2 regions of the Streptomyces olindensis genome follow, and region 2 is predicted to be linked to the other one. Evidence: riboswitches for the same ligand, from Rfam matches in the RefSeq annotation. Region 2 holds a riboswitch; the other holds the start of a gene.
The links. A riboswitch is a leader RNA that binds a small molecule or an ion and turns the genes downstream of it on or off. The one in region 2 is predicted to bind cyclic di-AMP.

Region 1 (7,118 bases), on a different contig from region 2:
CGCTCGCCCCGATCCCGCCCCTGGAGGCGGCCCGGCTGCGGCTGCGCCACCAGGGCGCGCTGCGCCGCACCCCGCCCTTCCCGATGCTGAAGCTGCTGCGCCGGACCGGCCGGCAGGCACCGGTGGACGTCGACTTCCTCACCTGGGCGACCGGCATCGCGGGCGAGGAGGGAGCCCGGGCCGCCGCCCACTACTCCGCCGTCGCCCTCTTCCACCACGACCCCGGTTCCCTGTCGGCCGCGTTCGTGCAGGAGCGCCTGCGCCGCGCCACCAAGCTGCCGCCCGAGGCGCACTACCCGCGCGGCGGCTGGGCGAGCCTCATCGACCGCATGGCCGCCCGCGCCTGGAACCTGGGCGTGCGGATCGAGACCCTGTCCCGCGTCGACACGCTCCCCACGGACACGCCGGTCGTCGTCGCCACCTCCCTCGACGCCGCCCGGCGGCTGCTCGGCGACGACTCGCTGACCTGGCCGAGCGGCCGTACCGTCCTCGTCGACCTCGCCGTGCGCACCCGGCGCGGGGACGCCTTCGTGGTCTCCGACCTCGACGCGCCCGGCTGGCTGGAACGGTTCACCGCCCAGGACCGCAGCCTCGCTCCCGCGGGCGAGCAGCTGATCCAGGGACAGATCCCCGTCGCCCCGCACGAGTCCAAGGCCGACGGCACCGCCCGCGCCGAGGAGCTGCTCGACCTGGGCTTCCCGGGCTGGCGCGAGCGCGTCACCTGGCGGCGCGAGGCGGTGGCGAACGGCCGTACGGGCGCGGTCGACCTGCCCGGCACCAGCTGGCGCGACCGGCCCGCCGTGGACCGGGGCGACGGCGTCTACCTCGCGGGCGACCAGGTCGCGGCCCCCGGCGTGCTGTCGGAGGTCTCCTTCAACAGCGCCCTGACGGCGGTGTCGCTGGCCCTCGGCAGGCGGGAGCTTGACCTCAAGCATGCTTGAGGTTGAAGGCTGGGGGCGCAGACCACGACCACACGAGGAGCCCCGCATGCGCGCCATCCGCCTGCACGCCTTCGGCCCGGCCGAGAACCTCACCTACGAGCACGTCGAGGACCCCCGCCCGGGCCCCGGCCAGGTCCGGATCGCCGTACGGGCGGCGGGCGTCCACCTCCTGGACACGGCCCTGCGCGAGGGCGCCCGGGGACCGGCACCCGAACCGACACCGCTGCCCACGATCCCCGGCCGCGAGGTCGCCGGGGTCGTCGAGGCCCTGGGCGAGGGCGTCGCCGGCCTGTGGCTCGGCAAGCGGGTCGTGGCCCACCTCGGCTTCGCCCCCGGCGGCTATGCCGAACTGGCCGTCACCGGCGTCGAACGCCTGCACGAGATCCCGGAGAACCTCGACTTCGCCGAGGCCGTCGCCATGATCGGCACGGGCCGTACGACGATGGGGATCCTGCAGTTCGCCGACCTCGGCCCCGACTCGGTCGCCGTCGTCCCGGCCGCCGCGGGTGGCATCGGCACCCTCCTCGTGCAGTACGCCAAGAACGCCGGAGCCACCGTCGTCGGCCTCGCGGGCGGGCCGGAGAAGGTCGCCCGCGTCCACGCCAACGGCGCCGATTTCGCCGTCGACTACACCGACCCCGCCTGGCCCGCGAAGGTCCGCGCCCACCTCGGCGGCCGGACCGCCACCGTCGTCTTCGACGGCGTGGGCGGCGACGCGGCCCGTGAGGCCGTCGCCCTGCTCGGCCCCGGCGGCCGGCACATCGTCTTCGGCTGGTCCGGCGAGGGCATCCACGACGGCGGGCCCTACCTCGTCGACGGCGTCTCCGTAGAGGTCCTCGGCCCCGTCATGCTCCAAAAGGCCGGCGGCCCCGACCCCGTCCGCACCCTCGAACTACGCGCCCTCACGGAGGCCGCGGCGGGCCGCCTCACCCCGGCCGTCCACCGCTTCCCCCTCTCCGACGCCGCGGCCGCGCACCGCGCGCTGGAGACGCGGGGAACGGCGGGGAAGGTGGTCCTGGAACCCTGACGCACCCCGCTCCGCCCGCCACCCACAAATTCGAATGCTCAGCCACCACTCCCCCACTACCGTGCCGAGAGTGATCGACATTCCCCGTGAACTGGCGGCATCACAGGAGAAGTTCAACGGCGAGGCCGGCCGCGCCTTCATCGCCTCACTGCCCGACCTGACGGCCGGCTTCCTCGACCGCTGGGAGCTGGAACCCGACGGACCGCCCATGCACGGCGTCTCCGCCCTGGTCCTCCCGGTGCTCCGCCGCGACGGCACCCCCGCGGTCCTCAAACTCCAGATCCTCGACGAGGAGAGCGAAGGGGAACCGGTCGCCCTGCGCCTCTGGGACGGCGACGGAGCCGTCCGCCTCCTCGACCACGACGCGCCCACCGGCACCATGCTGCTGGAGCGCCTCGACGAGAGCCGGATGCTCTCCCACGTCCCGGATCCCCACCAGGCCGTCACCACCATCGCCGAGCTCCTCGCCCACCTCACCTCCTTCCCCGCCCCGCCCGGCATGCGGCGCCTCGGCGACATCGCCCGGGCCATGCTCGACCAGACGCCCTGGGCACTGGACCGCATCCCCGACCCCGAGGCCCGCCGCGTCGTCGCGGACTGCGCCGCCGCCGTACGCGAGGTGGTCGACGAACCGGGCGACCGGCTCCTCCACTGGGACCTCCACGACGAGAACGTCCTCGCCTCCGACCGCGCCGCCTGGCTCGCGATCGACCCCAAGCCCCTCGCGGGCGACCCCGGCTTCGAACTGTGGCCCGCCCTCGACAACCGCTACGACGCCGACGACATCCTCTGGCGCTTCGACGCCATGACCGACATCCTCGCCCTGGACCGCCCCCGCGCCCGCGCCTGGACCCTCGGCCGCCTCCTCCAGAACGCCCTGTGGGACATCGAGGACGGCCGCCCTCTGGACGACGGCCAGTTGGAGATCGCCCGCCGACTGAGGAAACCCAGGTCAGGATTGATCTGAACCTGGACAACGCAAGAGCCCGGGGGGCTCTCACGCCGGAGCACGATTCCTTGGGCTCAAACATGCGCCCGGCGCCGCCTCAGGTCGTCGTGAACACCAGCCCGGAGCGGACATCAAGCACGTGTGCCGCTCGTTCATCTGATGTTCCGTCAATCGACAGCAGGTCGATCGACGCCGAGCGGAGCCCTCCAGATGATGTACCGGGCCCTCGTCAAACGGGACTGATCAAGGCCTCCAAAAATGCGCCAACTAGCCCCTGATCAGCGGTGATTCCACCGACGGTCACCGGTACGGATGACTGGTGACCAAGCCCACAAATGCTCATCTGAGTTGGGACATCCGGCGTCGCGTGGGCCACGATCTCTTTGACGACAAGCCCCCGTTACAGACGACGGGGCGGTCCGGGCGTAAGCCGAGTCCTGCCGGCGTCCGGATGTCACAGTCGCATCCATGGAGCGGCAGGAGTGGAGGACCCGAGCACGACGGGTCGCCGGCCCCGACCACGCCATGGCCGACCGAGCAGCCCTTGGGGTGAAGCCGCATCAGCGGCCGGACAACTTCGCCAGTCCGAATCCGACAGGTCATCCTTCACAGGCGACTGACGAAGGCAGCGAGCCATGACGGCAACGCACGACGGTCCGCAGCTCTCTGGATCCGGGGACAAGCCCCCGAGGAACAAGCTGCACGACGCCCGGGTCGCAGTCCTCCTTGCGATCATCGGTGGTGGTGCTGCGGGCATCGCCCACAGGGTGATGGAGGAAGCCTCGTACTACGAGGCCATGGCCACCGCGGGAGGGGTGACCCTCGGACTTCTCGTCGTGATCTTCGTGGTGATGACCTACATCTGGTCCTGATCACAACCACGGACACATCAGGAGATCTCCGAGTCACCGCATCCGCCAACGACAAAACCCCAGGTCAGAGCCTCTCTGACCTGGGGTCCCAGCAGAGCCCCCTGTCGGATTCGAACCGACGACCTACGCATTACAAGTTGTCCGATCTTGGTCCGCGGGCGTCTGTGCAGGTACGGCGATGGCTGGCCGGTGCCAGTCAGGGACTGCGCCGGACGTCAGCAGACCCCCACAACCACTGATGGAATTCCCCGCAACTGAGACCAGCGGTGAGACCACGGGTTGCGCTGCCGTCCACGGCGGCGCAGCCACACCTGCCACAAGTGGGCCATTACCATCCCCTACCAACTGATGTCAACCTCCTGTGTGGAGATCACGGAATCTGAAATTCCTAGTACACGGCGCGGCTTTCCTCCCTAGCCTGGGAGATCACGCATCCGCAACAAGGAGCCGCTATGGATCCCGCGCTGCTCGCTGTAGCAAGCACAAGCGCCAACGCGCTTGTCTCCCTCATGACCACTGATCTCTGGGAACGCGCCAAGGGCAGGGTCGCGCACATTTATACACGTCTCGCGAAACCTCCAGAAGTGCTTGAGCAGGAACTTGAGGAATCCCGCACCGAGTTGGGGACTTCGACCGAGCGTGGAGACTTGGATGAGACAACCACGGAGATGCAGCAGATGTGGAAGGGGAAATTTCGTCGCCTATTGGCGGATCACCCTGAAGCCGCAGCAGAACTAGAAGACCTTGTCTCCTTGTGGCAGCAAATCTCTGAGGATAAATCCCCTGAAGCCGGCAATCAAATCAACCAAACGGCTACCGCAAATGATAACTCGCGCATCTATCAACAGGGCTCCGGGGTGCAGTACAACAGCTGACTAGGAGGACAGCGTGGAAGAGGGGCACGTTCCTTCCCTCCAAGGCTACTTTCGGGGGCACGCCGAACAAGAAGGTCGCGTGTTCCAAATGGGATCCGGCATTCAGATCAACACCGAGAACCTGAATATTTCGGAAATCCTTCAGAAGGCAACTCTTGAGGGGTTGAGTTCCTACGATCCAGTGCCCGTCACCTCTGCTGATCCACTCCAATTTGGCGTACACCGTTCAGAAGCAAATCAGGATGGCCAGCTACCAGAGTACGTAACCAGAACTTCAGATACGGAACTCAGGCGCCATATCTCCGAGATCCATGCGCATGGTGGTTTCATTCTGGTAGTAGGAGACTCGACTGCCGGAAAGACACGGTCAGCCTTTGAAGGGCTACTGGCAACCTGCCCGCACAGTAAGATTTGGGCACCCATTGATGGACCGGATCTGATTCGCAACCTGAAGGCCATAATTGAGTCCCAAGACGGTTGCTTTGTTTGGCTGGATGACCTTGAACGATACATAGGCCCCGATGGGCTAACACCGTCGGTTTTGACGGTGTTGAGGCAGTTCAATATCCGCAGTATCGCTACTATGCGGGCAGAACAGTATCGGCGACTTTCTCCAATCGATGGGGATGGTCAGGCTCTCGACGACCTAGGCAGACACAATGCCCTGGGTTCCCGCGTGCTTGACCAACTGGACACCGTGGTGGTACCCAGAATCTGGAATGAAACAGAACTCGCGCGGGCAAGCCGAGTTCACGATTCCAGAGTTACCAGTGCCGTAGCCCACAGTCGACTATTCGGAGTTGCTGAATATTTGGCTGCTGGCCCCCGCCTTTATCAGCAGTGGTCTCTCGCTGACGGCCCTGGCGGCAACCCACGTGGAGCTTCACTGGTGGCAGCTGCGGTCGATCTCGCCCGGTGCGGAATCACTGCAGAAATTCCACTATCCGTCCTGCTCGAATTGCACGAGATTTATCTCAACAGGTTGGGCGGCGATCTCCTACGGCCAGAAAGCTTTGATGCCGCTCTTGACTGGGCAACGCGGCGCCGTTACGGAGTAACGAGTTTCCTGCTCCCCATAAAAGCGGGGTCGCATTACCGTGTCTTCGACTACTTGCCTGACGCTCTAGCTCGGTCGAATGAGGCACCGGCGATTCCGTCGGAAACTTGGGAGAGCGCCCTAAACTATGCCCAGCTCGCTAGCCTCTCGTTCCACGTCGGAATGGCCGCCGTCCAGCACGAAGCTTGGGACGTTGCTGAAAGGGCATGGGCGGACGACCTAGAGAAACACCCCATCCCTGCACGGATCAACCTCGGACGCGTTTACCTGAAGTTGGATAAAACCGAGCAAGCAAAGACCGTGTGGCGCCAAGCTGTCGACCTCGGAAGCATCGACGCATCAATCTACTTGGGCACTCAATATGAACGGGAAGGACGTATCAGGCAGGCGGTAGACCTATTTCGAATCGGTGCCGAAAAGAGCGACTCTCACGCGGTTTATCACCTTGCATACGCGCTGCCCGACGATAGAGAGGCAGTCGCTTGGTGGCACCGAATCGCAGATTCTGACGCGACAGATTCAAGTGGGGGTGCCGCCCATAACCTAGGGCAGACGTACGCACGCCTCGGCGATACAGAGTCCAGCAAGAAGTGGTGGAAAATAGGGGCGGAACGAGGAAATGCTCTATCAATGAATAACCTCGGCGTCGCGCTTCGAGAGGAAGGTGCTATAGGAGAGGCTCAGGAATGGTTCAAAAAGGCAGCTAACAAGGGTAACCCCCGATCGCTCGCCAACTGGGCCAATCTGGTTGCGAGGGAAGGTGACACTGGCCGCGCGATAGAGATGCTTGAACGGGCGGTTACGCTAGGCGAAGCATCGGCCTACAATCAACTCGCTATGATCTCCCTCGACGCAGGCGACAATGAAAGGGCAGAGGAGTATTGGCGCAAGGGGTATGAGGCGAACGACCCCAAATGCGCCTACAATCTCGCGGTCCGACTCCAAGGCCTAGACGATCCAGAGGGCGCAATGGAGCTCTACCGTAAGGCAAGCGCTGCCGGTGCGGAGATTGCATCATTCCATTACGCATATCTCCTTGCTAAGCACGGAGATCCAGATGAGGCTGAGATACAATTCCGGCGTGCATTGCATATTGCTACACCCTCTGACATTTGCGATTTTGGTCGCGAACTGAGCAATCGGCGATTTTACAATCAGGCCATGAGCTGGCTCAACCTTGCCCTTCTGAAGGAACACACACATGCTGGCTGCCTAGCTGGACAAATATGCATCCGTGCAGGGTATGTCGCGGACGGGGAGAGACTGCTGAATATCGCTCTTTCCGGGGGCCACGAGCATGCTGGCGTGATTTTGAGTACATGGCTGGTCCGAACAGGCAGGGGCGCCGCAGCGGCCCAAGTGATGCGCCTGACGGCCGGTAACGGGCGGCGGAAAAA
Region 2 (7,118 bases):
TGGTACATCGCGTAGGCCTGGGCGAGGGTCTTCTCGAAGCCGTCGGTGGCCTGGGCGGCGAAGTCCTCCTCGTCGATCAGCTCGTTCTTCAGGTTGCTGATCTTGGCGCTGAAGGACTTGGGCGGGAAGCGCTTGGGGTCGAGGTCCAGGTCGCGGCAGACCAGGGCCATCAGGCGCTTGGAGTCGGCGGCGTCGTAGATCGAGAACGAGGACGTGAAACCGAGCTTCTTCGACTCGCGCCGCAGGATCCGCACGCACGCGCTGTGGAAGGTCATCACCCACATGGCGTTGGCGCGCGGGCCGACGAGCTGCTCGACGCGTTCCTTCATCTCGCCGGCGGCCTTGTTGGTGAAGGTGATCGCGAGGATCTGGCCCGGGTGCACGTCCCGCTCGGCGAGCAGGTGGGCGATGCGGTGCGTGAGCACGCGGGTCTTGCCGGAGCCGGCGCCGGCCACGATGAGCAGCGGGGAGCCGGAGTGGACGACAGCGGCGCGCTGGTTGTCGTTCAGCCCCTCCAGGAGGGCGGCGGTGTCCACGAGCGGGCGCGGGGCGCCGTCTCGGTAGTAGGCGTCCCGGTCCGGCGGCGCGTCGAACTTCCCGCCGAACAGATCGTCCGGGATCGACTCCGGAGCGTGATCGTCCTCGGGCGGCGGCGGGGGCTCGTCCGCAGGGCCCCGCTGGGCCTGGAGGTCCGCCAGGAAGCTGTCGTCAAAGAGGCTGCTCATCGCTCTCCGAGTCTAGGGCGCCCCACTGACAGCCCGCCGCCGCCCTGAGAACATCGCCGAAACGAGCGCCCCGTCACCCTCCAGGATCGGGCGATCACGGCCCGCGATGGAGCGGCAAACATGGACGACTCGTGACCAACCTCCGCCACTTCGTCACGCTCGGCGATGCTCTGGAGGGAGGTCACGAAAATGTATCGGGCATATCACCCATCAACCTTCACAGGGGCCACACGAGTTGGCTACCGTGCGGGCAGGCCGTACGACCCCCACCGGCGAACGTCGCCGGGCCGCGCGGCCTCCGCCGAGTCCGGTGCGCCGCCGAGCAGCCGGAGCCGGGGACCCACCGAGACCTTGGGGTGAATCGGCCCGACTCCCTTTCCGGAGCAGGCCGTAGGGCAACCCTTCCGACATACCCGCCCGAACCCGACAGCTAACCCGGTAGGCGGAACATGGAAGGAGTCGCCTCCCTTGGCGTCGCACCGCAAGTCGCGTCCTACGGGTACGCGCGTGGCAGGCATACGGACCCCCGCCCTCGCAACGGCGGCCCTCACCTCCGTGGCCCTGCTGTCCCAGTCGGCCAACGCAGCCCCCGGGGCCGACGACAAGCCCAGCCTGGAGGAAGTCGAGAAGAAGGTCGACGACCTGTACCGCCAGGCCGAGTCGGCGACCGACAAGTACAACGCGGCCAAGGAGAAGACCGCGAAGCAGCGCAAGCGCGTCGACACCCTCCTCGACGACGTCGCCCAGCGCACCCAGAAGCTCAACGAGGCGCGGGAGGAGCTGGGTTCCTTCGCCGCCGCCCAGTACCGCACCGGCGCCTCCGCCCCGGACACCGCGACGTTCCTGCTCGCGGACACCCCGCAGGACTACTTCGACCAGACGCAGCTGATGGACCGGATGACCGGCCGTCAGAAGGTCGCCGTCGACGACTACGTCACCCAGCAGTCCGAGACGATGGAGAAGCGCCAGGAGGCCACGGCGAGCCTCGCGACGCTCACCGAGTCCCAGGGCGACCTGAAGACCGCCAAGGCCACCGTCCAGCGCAAGCTCGCCGACGCGCGCGAGCTGCTGTCGAAGCTGACCTCCGAGGAGAAGGCGCGGCTCGCGGCGATCGAGAAGGAGAAGCAGGAGGAGGCCGCCCGCAAGGCCGCCGAGCTGGCCCGGGAGCAGGCCGAGCAGCAGCAGGCCCAGGAGGAGGCCGCCCAGCGGCAGGAGAGCGGCTCCTCGACGTCGGGCTCCGGCACCTCCACCTCGACGGCCCCGGCCGACTCCTCGTACGCCACCAAGGCCGAGAAGGCCCTCGCCTTCGCCCGCGCCCAGATCGGCAAGCCGTACGTCTGGGGCGCCGTCGGTCCCGGCTCCTACGACTGCTCCGGCCTCACCCAGGCCGCGTGGAAGGCCGCGGGCGTGACCCTGCCGCGCACGACCTACGACCAGGTCGACGCCGGCACCACGGTCCCCCTCTCCCAGGCGCTCCCCGGCGACCTGGTCTTCTTCTACGACGACGTCACCCACGTGGGCATCTACATCGGCAACGGCATGATGATCCACGCTCCGAAGCCCGGCACCTACGTGCGCGAGGAGTCGATCTACTACGACGGCGAGTCGTCGATCCACAGCGTGGTGCGGCCCGCCTGAGAAGTCCCGGACGTTTTTGAGGGGCACGCGCGCGTGCCCCTCTCGTCCTGTGTGCGGCGCTCTCTAGCATCGACGCTATGCCCGACCCATCCCCGTCTGTCATGTTGTGGGCGATGTACGCCCTGACGACCGGCACCTTGTCGGTCGGTCTCGACTCGGCGGGGTACGAGGTCCTGTCCGGGATCATCCTCGTCCTGGCCTGCGCGGGCTGGCTGGGGGCGGTCGCGCAGGCCCTGCTGCTGCCGCCACGGCCGGTCCCAGTCTCGGCTTCGGCTCCGGCTCCGGCTTCGGCTCCGGCTTCAGTCTCGGCCTGGCGGAGGGAGACGGCGGCCGCGCTCGCCTGGGTGGCCGCGACCGCCCTCGTCGGCACCGGCTTCTCCGCGGCCGGCCTGCAGCGCCCGGCCGCGGCGCTGCTGGCACTCGCCACGCCGCTCTGGGCCGTGCTGCTCGTCGCGGCGGGCAGGGAGCGGCGCGGGACCGTGTTCCTGCGCTGCGTGGCCACCCAGGGCCTCGCCGTCCTCGGCGCCACGCTCGCCGCCGCCGAATCGGCGGCCTGGCTCGCACACGCGGCCCTGACGCTGTTCTGGCTGGGGCTCGTGCTCTACTGCCTCGCCCTGTTCCGTTTCCAGCCGCGGCAGGTGGCCGAAGGGGCCGGGGACCACTGGCTCCCGGGCGGCGCGCTCGCCGTCTCGGCGCTGGCCGGGGCGAGGCTCCTCAGCGCCGACAGCGACCGCCTGTACCTGTGGAACGACGACGACCACGCCGTCCTCGGCAGGGTCACCGTCACGCTGCTCGTGCTCACCGCGGTCGCTTGCGTCGCCCTGTTCACGGCCGAGCTCTTCTGGCCCCGGCGCCGTTACGACGTGCGGCGCTGGGCGACCGTGTTCAGCGCGGTCGGGACGGCGGCCGCGGCCCTGGCGGTCGCCGCCGCCCTCGACGCCCCTTGGCTCGACGCCCTCGGGGAGGCGCTGCTGTGGATCACGGTGGCCGGCTGGCTGGGATGCACGGCCTGGACGATCACCTCGGCCCGGGCCGGCGGGCGGACGGGCCGGGTGAGGTCCGGAGCACGGCGGTTCAGGTCCAGAGCACGGCGATGAAGACGTTCGCCGCGGTCAGCAGCCCGACCAGGCCGAACAGGCCCTTGTCCACCTTCTCGTCGTCGCGTTTGACGTAGACCAGGCCGAGGATCACGATCAGCAGGGCCAGCTTCACGCCGATCTTGATGTTGTTCACGGACTGGTCGTCGGCCTGGTTGAGGCCGACCAGGATCACACCGGTGACCAGCATCGTCAGCGCGCCGTGCAGCATCGCGGGGGTGTAGCGGGCGGTGCCCGCGCCCATCGCCTTCATCTGGGTGAGGAAGCCGCCCAGGAGCGCGGCGATGCCGATGATGTGGAGGCCGACGAAGAGGTGGATGAGTACGTCCATGAGGCCGGAGCCTAATGAGGGCCCCGACGCCTCCCGACACCGGCCCATCGATGCATATATGCGGCCCCATACCACCCCATCACCGTCACTCGCCCACGAATCAACACATCGGTCATCACGCTGAGTTAAGTCGACGGCCCCGAGCCCGGATCACGGTCGCATACGGTCACCGCCGGTCCTCTCGGGACAGTTCCGCACACCCGCCTCCGGCCCGGGACGGCGAGGTTTAGCGTCCTCCCCCAGGTGACCGGCTCCCCACAGCCGCCCGGGCCAGGGGCGGCAGTCGGGCACCACCGCCGAGAAGGTCCGGCGGCGGTCCGCTCCCCCCTGTGCGGGCCGCCGCCGGACGCGCAGGCCGCCCGTCCGCTCCCCACGGCGGCCGTACGCACCCCGCGGCGGTCGAGGAAAGGACGTGGCCTCCAGGTGGCAGCGCACCGCAAGCCCCGACAGCGCTCGGCGAGCGGCAACACGGCCCGTACGGCCGCCACGATCGCACTCGCCGGCGCGGCGACCGCGACGGGCTTCGACGGGACCGGACACGCCGAACCACAGCTCACCCCCGGCCAGGTCAAGGCCAAGGTGGACAAGCTGTACCAGGAGGCGGAGGTCGCCACCGAGAAGTACAACGGCGCGAAGGAGAAGGCCGAGGCGGCCGGACAGCGCCTGAAGGACCTCCAGGACCAGGCCGCCCGCACGAACGAACGGCTCAACTCGGCCCGCGAGGACCTCGGTTCGGTCGCCGCCGCGCAGTACCGCGCCGGCGGCCTCGACCCCGCCCTGCAGCTCGCCCTGTCCGACGACCCGGACCGCTACCTGGAGAACGCCGAGTTCGTCGAGCGGGCCGGCAACCGGCAGAAGGCGGCCGTCGGGCGCGTACGCAAGCAGCTCCGGGAGATCGAGCAGCTGCGCGGGGCCGCCCACATCGAGCTGACGTCCCTGAAGTCGCGGCAGGCGGAGCTGAAGCGGCACAAGAAGACGATCACCGGCAAGCTGGGCTCCGCGCGGCAGTTGATGTCCCGGCTCAACGCGCAGGAACGTTCCAGGCTCGGAGAAGCGCCGGGCACCGACCGCGCCTCACGCTCCTCGACGGGCTCGCGCGACCACCTGGCCGCCCCCGGTTCCGCCTCCGCCCAGGCGCCCAACGCCCGCGCGGCCGCCGCCGTCTCCTACGCCTACCAGAAGCTCGGCAGCCCCTACGTCTGGGGCGCGACCGGACCGAACGCCTTCGACTGCTCGGGCCTCGTCCAGGCCGCGTACCGCGCCGCGGGCGTCTCCCTGCCCCGCACGACGTACTCCCAGATCGACGCCGGCCGCCGCGTCTCCCGCTCCGAACTCCTCCCCGGTGACCTGGTGTTCTTCTACGCCGGCATCAGCCACGTCGGCATCTATGTGGGCAACGGCCGGATGATCCACGCCCCGAACCCCTCCGCGCCGGTACGGGTCGCCCCGCTCGACGAGATGCCGTACGCGGGTGCCACACGGGTGGTCTGACCGGGCGGCGAGCACCGCCGCACCGGCCCGGCCGCTCCCGTCACGGGCGGGCAGCCCCGGCCCTCGTCACACCAGCCGGCGAGCCGTCGCCCAGCGCGTCAGCTCGTGCCGGTTGGAGAGCTGGAGCTTGCGCAGGACCGCCGAGACATGCGACTCGACCGTCTTCACGGAGATGAACAGTTGCTTGGCGATCTCCTTGTACGCGTATCCCCGGGCGATGAGCCGCAGCACCTCCCGCTCACGCTGGGTCAGGCGGTCCAGGTCCTCGTCGACCGGCGGCGCGTCCGTGGAGGCGAAGGCGTCGAGGACAAACCCGGCCAGCCGCGGCGAGAACACCGCGTCGCCCTCCTGGACGCGGAAGATGGAGTCCACGAGGTCCGTGCCGGTGATCGTCTTGGTGACGTAGCCACGGGCCCCGCCGCGGATCACGCCGATCACGTCCTCCGCCGCGTCCGACACGGACAGCGCGAGGAAGCGGACGGGCTGCTCGGAGTCGGCCATCAACGGGGCACAGCGGCGCAGCACTTCCACCCCGCCGCCGCCCGGCAGGTGCACGTCGAGCAGGACCACCTCGGGCCGGGTCGCGGTGATGACCGTGACGGCCTGGTCGACGTCCGCGGCCTCGCCGACGACCTCGACGCCGGTCTGCTCGGTCTGCCCGATCTCGGCCTGGACACCCGTACGGAACATGCGGTGGTCGTCGACGAGGACCACGCGCACGCGACGCCCGGTGCCGCCGCCCGACTCCGCGGGGCCGGCCGCCTCCGCCGATCCCGCCGTACCGTTCGCCTCGGTGGGGTCGCTCATGACGTCTTCTCCGCCCTCTCCATCTCCAGCTCGACCTCCGTGCCGCCGTCGGGCACCGCGCGCAGTCGCGCCGTGCCGCCGTTGCGCTCCATGCGGCCGATGATCGATTCTCTGACACCCATCCGGTCGGCGGGTATCGAGTCGAGGTCGAAGCCGGGGCCGCGGTCCCGGACGGACACGAAGACCGTCTTCCCCTCGACCTCGGCGTAGACCTGTACGGCGCCGCCCTCGCCACCGTACTTGGCGGCGTTCACCATTGCTTCGCGCGCGGCCTGCATCTGCGCGCCGATTCTCTCGTCGAGCGGGCAGTCGCCGACGACCACGACCTCGATGGGCACGCCGTGCTTGTCCTCCACCTCGGCCGCGTTGCGCCGCACGGCGTCGGCGAGGGTCGTGGGTTCGTCGGCCTCGTCCTTGCCGGTGCCCTCCGGCTTGTAGAGCCAGGTGCGCAGGTCGCGCTCCTGGGCGCGGGCGAGGCGGCGCACCTCGTTCGCGTTCTCCGCGTTGCGCTGGATCAGGGTGAGGGTGTGCAGCACCGAGTCGTGCACATGGGCGGCGACCTCCGCGCGCTCCTGGGCCCGGATGCGCATCAGGCGCTCCTCGGAGAGGTCCTGCGTCATGCGCACCAGGTACGGCCCGGCGAGCAGCGTTATCCCGACGAGGACCGCGAGCGCCGCCTGCAGGACCGAACCGAGGTGGGCGGCGGAGCCCTGCAGGACGAAGATGCCGGAGACGCCGGCCGTGACCAGCAGGACACCGCCGACCGAGCGCAGCAGCGTGACCGTGCGCCTGCGGCTGCCGACCTCGACCCAGCGGGCCCGGCGGGCGTTGTCCGCCTGTCTCCAGACCAGGGCGACGCCCGCGCCGACGAGCACGGCCGGCCAGAGGTACGCCCTGGCGCCGCCGCTGAGGTTCACGTTGCCCACGAAGACCATGGCCACCACGACCATGAGGAGCAGGGCCACTATCTGGCCCCTGTCGGGCCTGCGCGTGACGCGTCTGCGGCGGCCGTCGGGCGACGTCTCCGTC

Region 1: it holds a riboswitch for cyclic di-AMP, as region 2 does, so the genes downstream of both, ABZ948_RS32590 (hypothetical protein) here and ABZ948_RS01855 (C40 family peptidase) in region 2, are expected to answer to the same signal.

What each region holds. Positions count from the first base shown of each region.
Region 1 is NZ_JBEYZD010000070.1:19,021-26,138, reverse strand. Features, by position in the region: gene ABZ948_RS32605 (FAD-dependent oxidoreductase) at 1-941, shown strand, start outside; gene ABZ948_RS32600 (zinc-binding dehydrogenase) at 988-1,968, shown strand; gene ABZ948_RS32595 (aminoglycoside phosphotransferase family protein) at 2,003-2,935, shown strand; cyclic di-AMP (ydaO/yuaA leader) riboswitch at 3,369-3,547, shown strand; gene ABZ948_RS32590 (hypothetical protein) at 3,553-3,789, shown strand; gene ABZ948_RS32585 (hypothetical protein) at 4,242-4,664, shown strand; gene ABZ948_RS32580 (tetratricopeptide repeat protein) at 4,678-7,118, shown strand, end outside.
Region 2 is NZ_JBEYZD010000002.1:162,195-169,312, forward strand. Features, by position in the region: gene pcrA (DNA helicase PcrA) at 1-725, opposite strand, end outside; cyclic di-AMP (ydaO/yuaA leader) riboswitch at 1,032-1,185, shown strand; gene ABZ948_RS01855 (C40 family peptidase) at 1,194-2,363, shown strand; gene ABZ948_RS01860 (SLAC1 family transporter) at 2,441-3,460, shown strand; gene ABZ948_RS01865 (hypothetical protein) at 3,438-3,791, opposite strand; gene ABZ948_RS01870 (C40 family peptidase) at 4,215-5,282, shown strand; gene ABZ948_RS01875 (LuxR C-terminal-related transcriptional regulator) at 5,349-6,089, opposite strand; gene ABZ948_RS01880 (ATP-binding protein) at 6,086-7,118, opposite strand, start outside.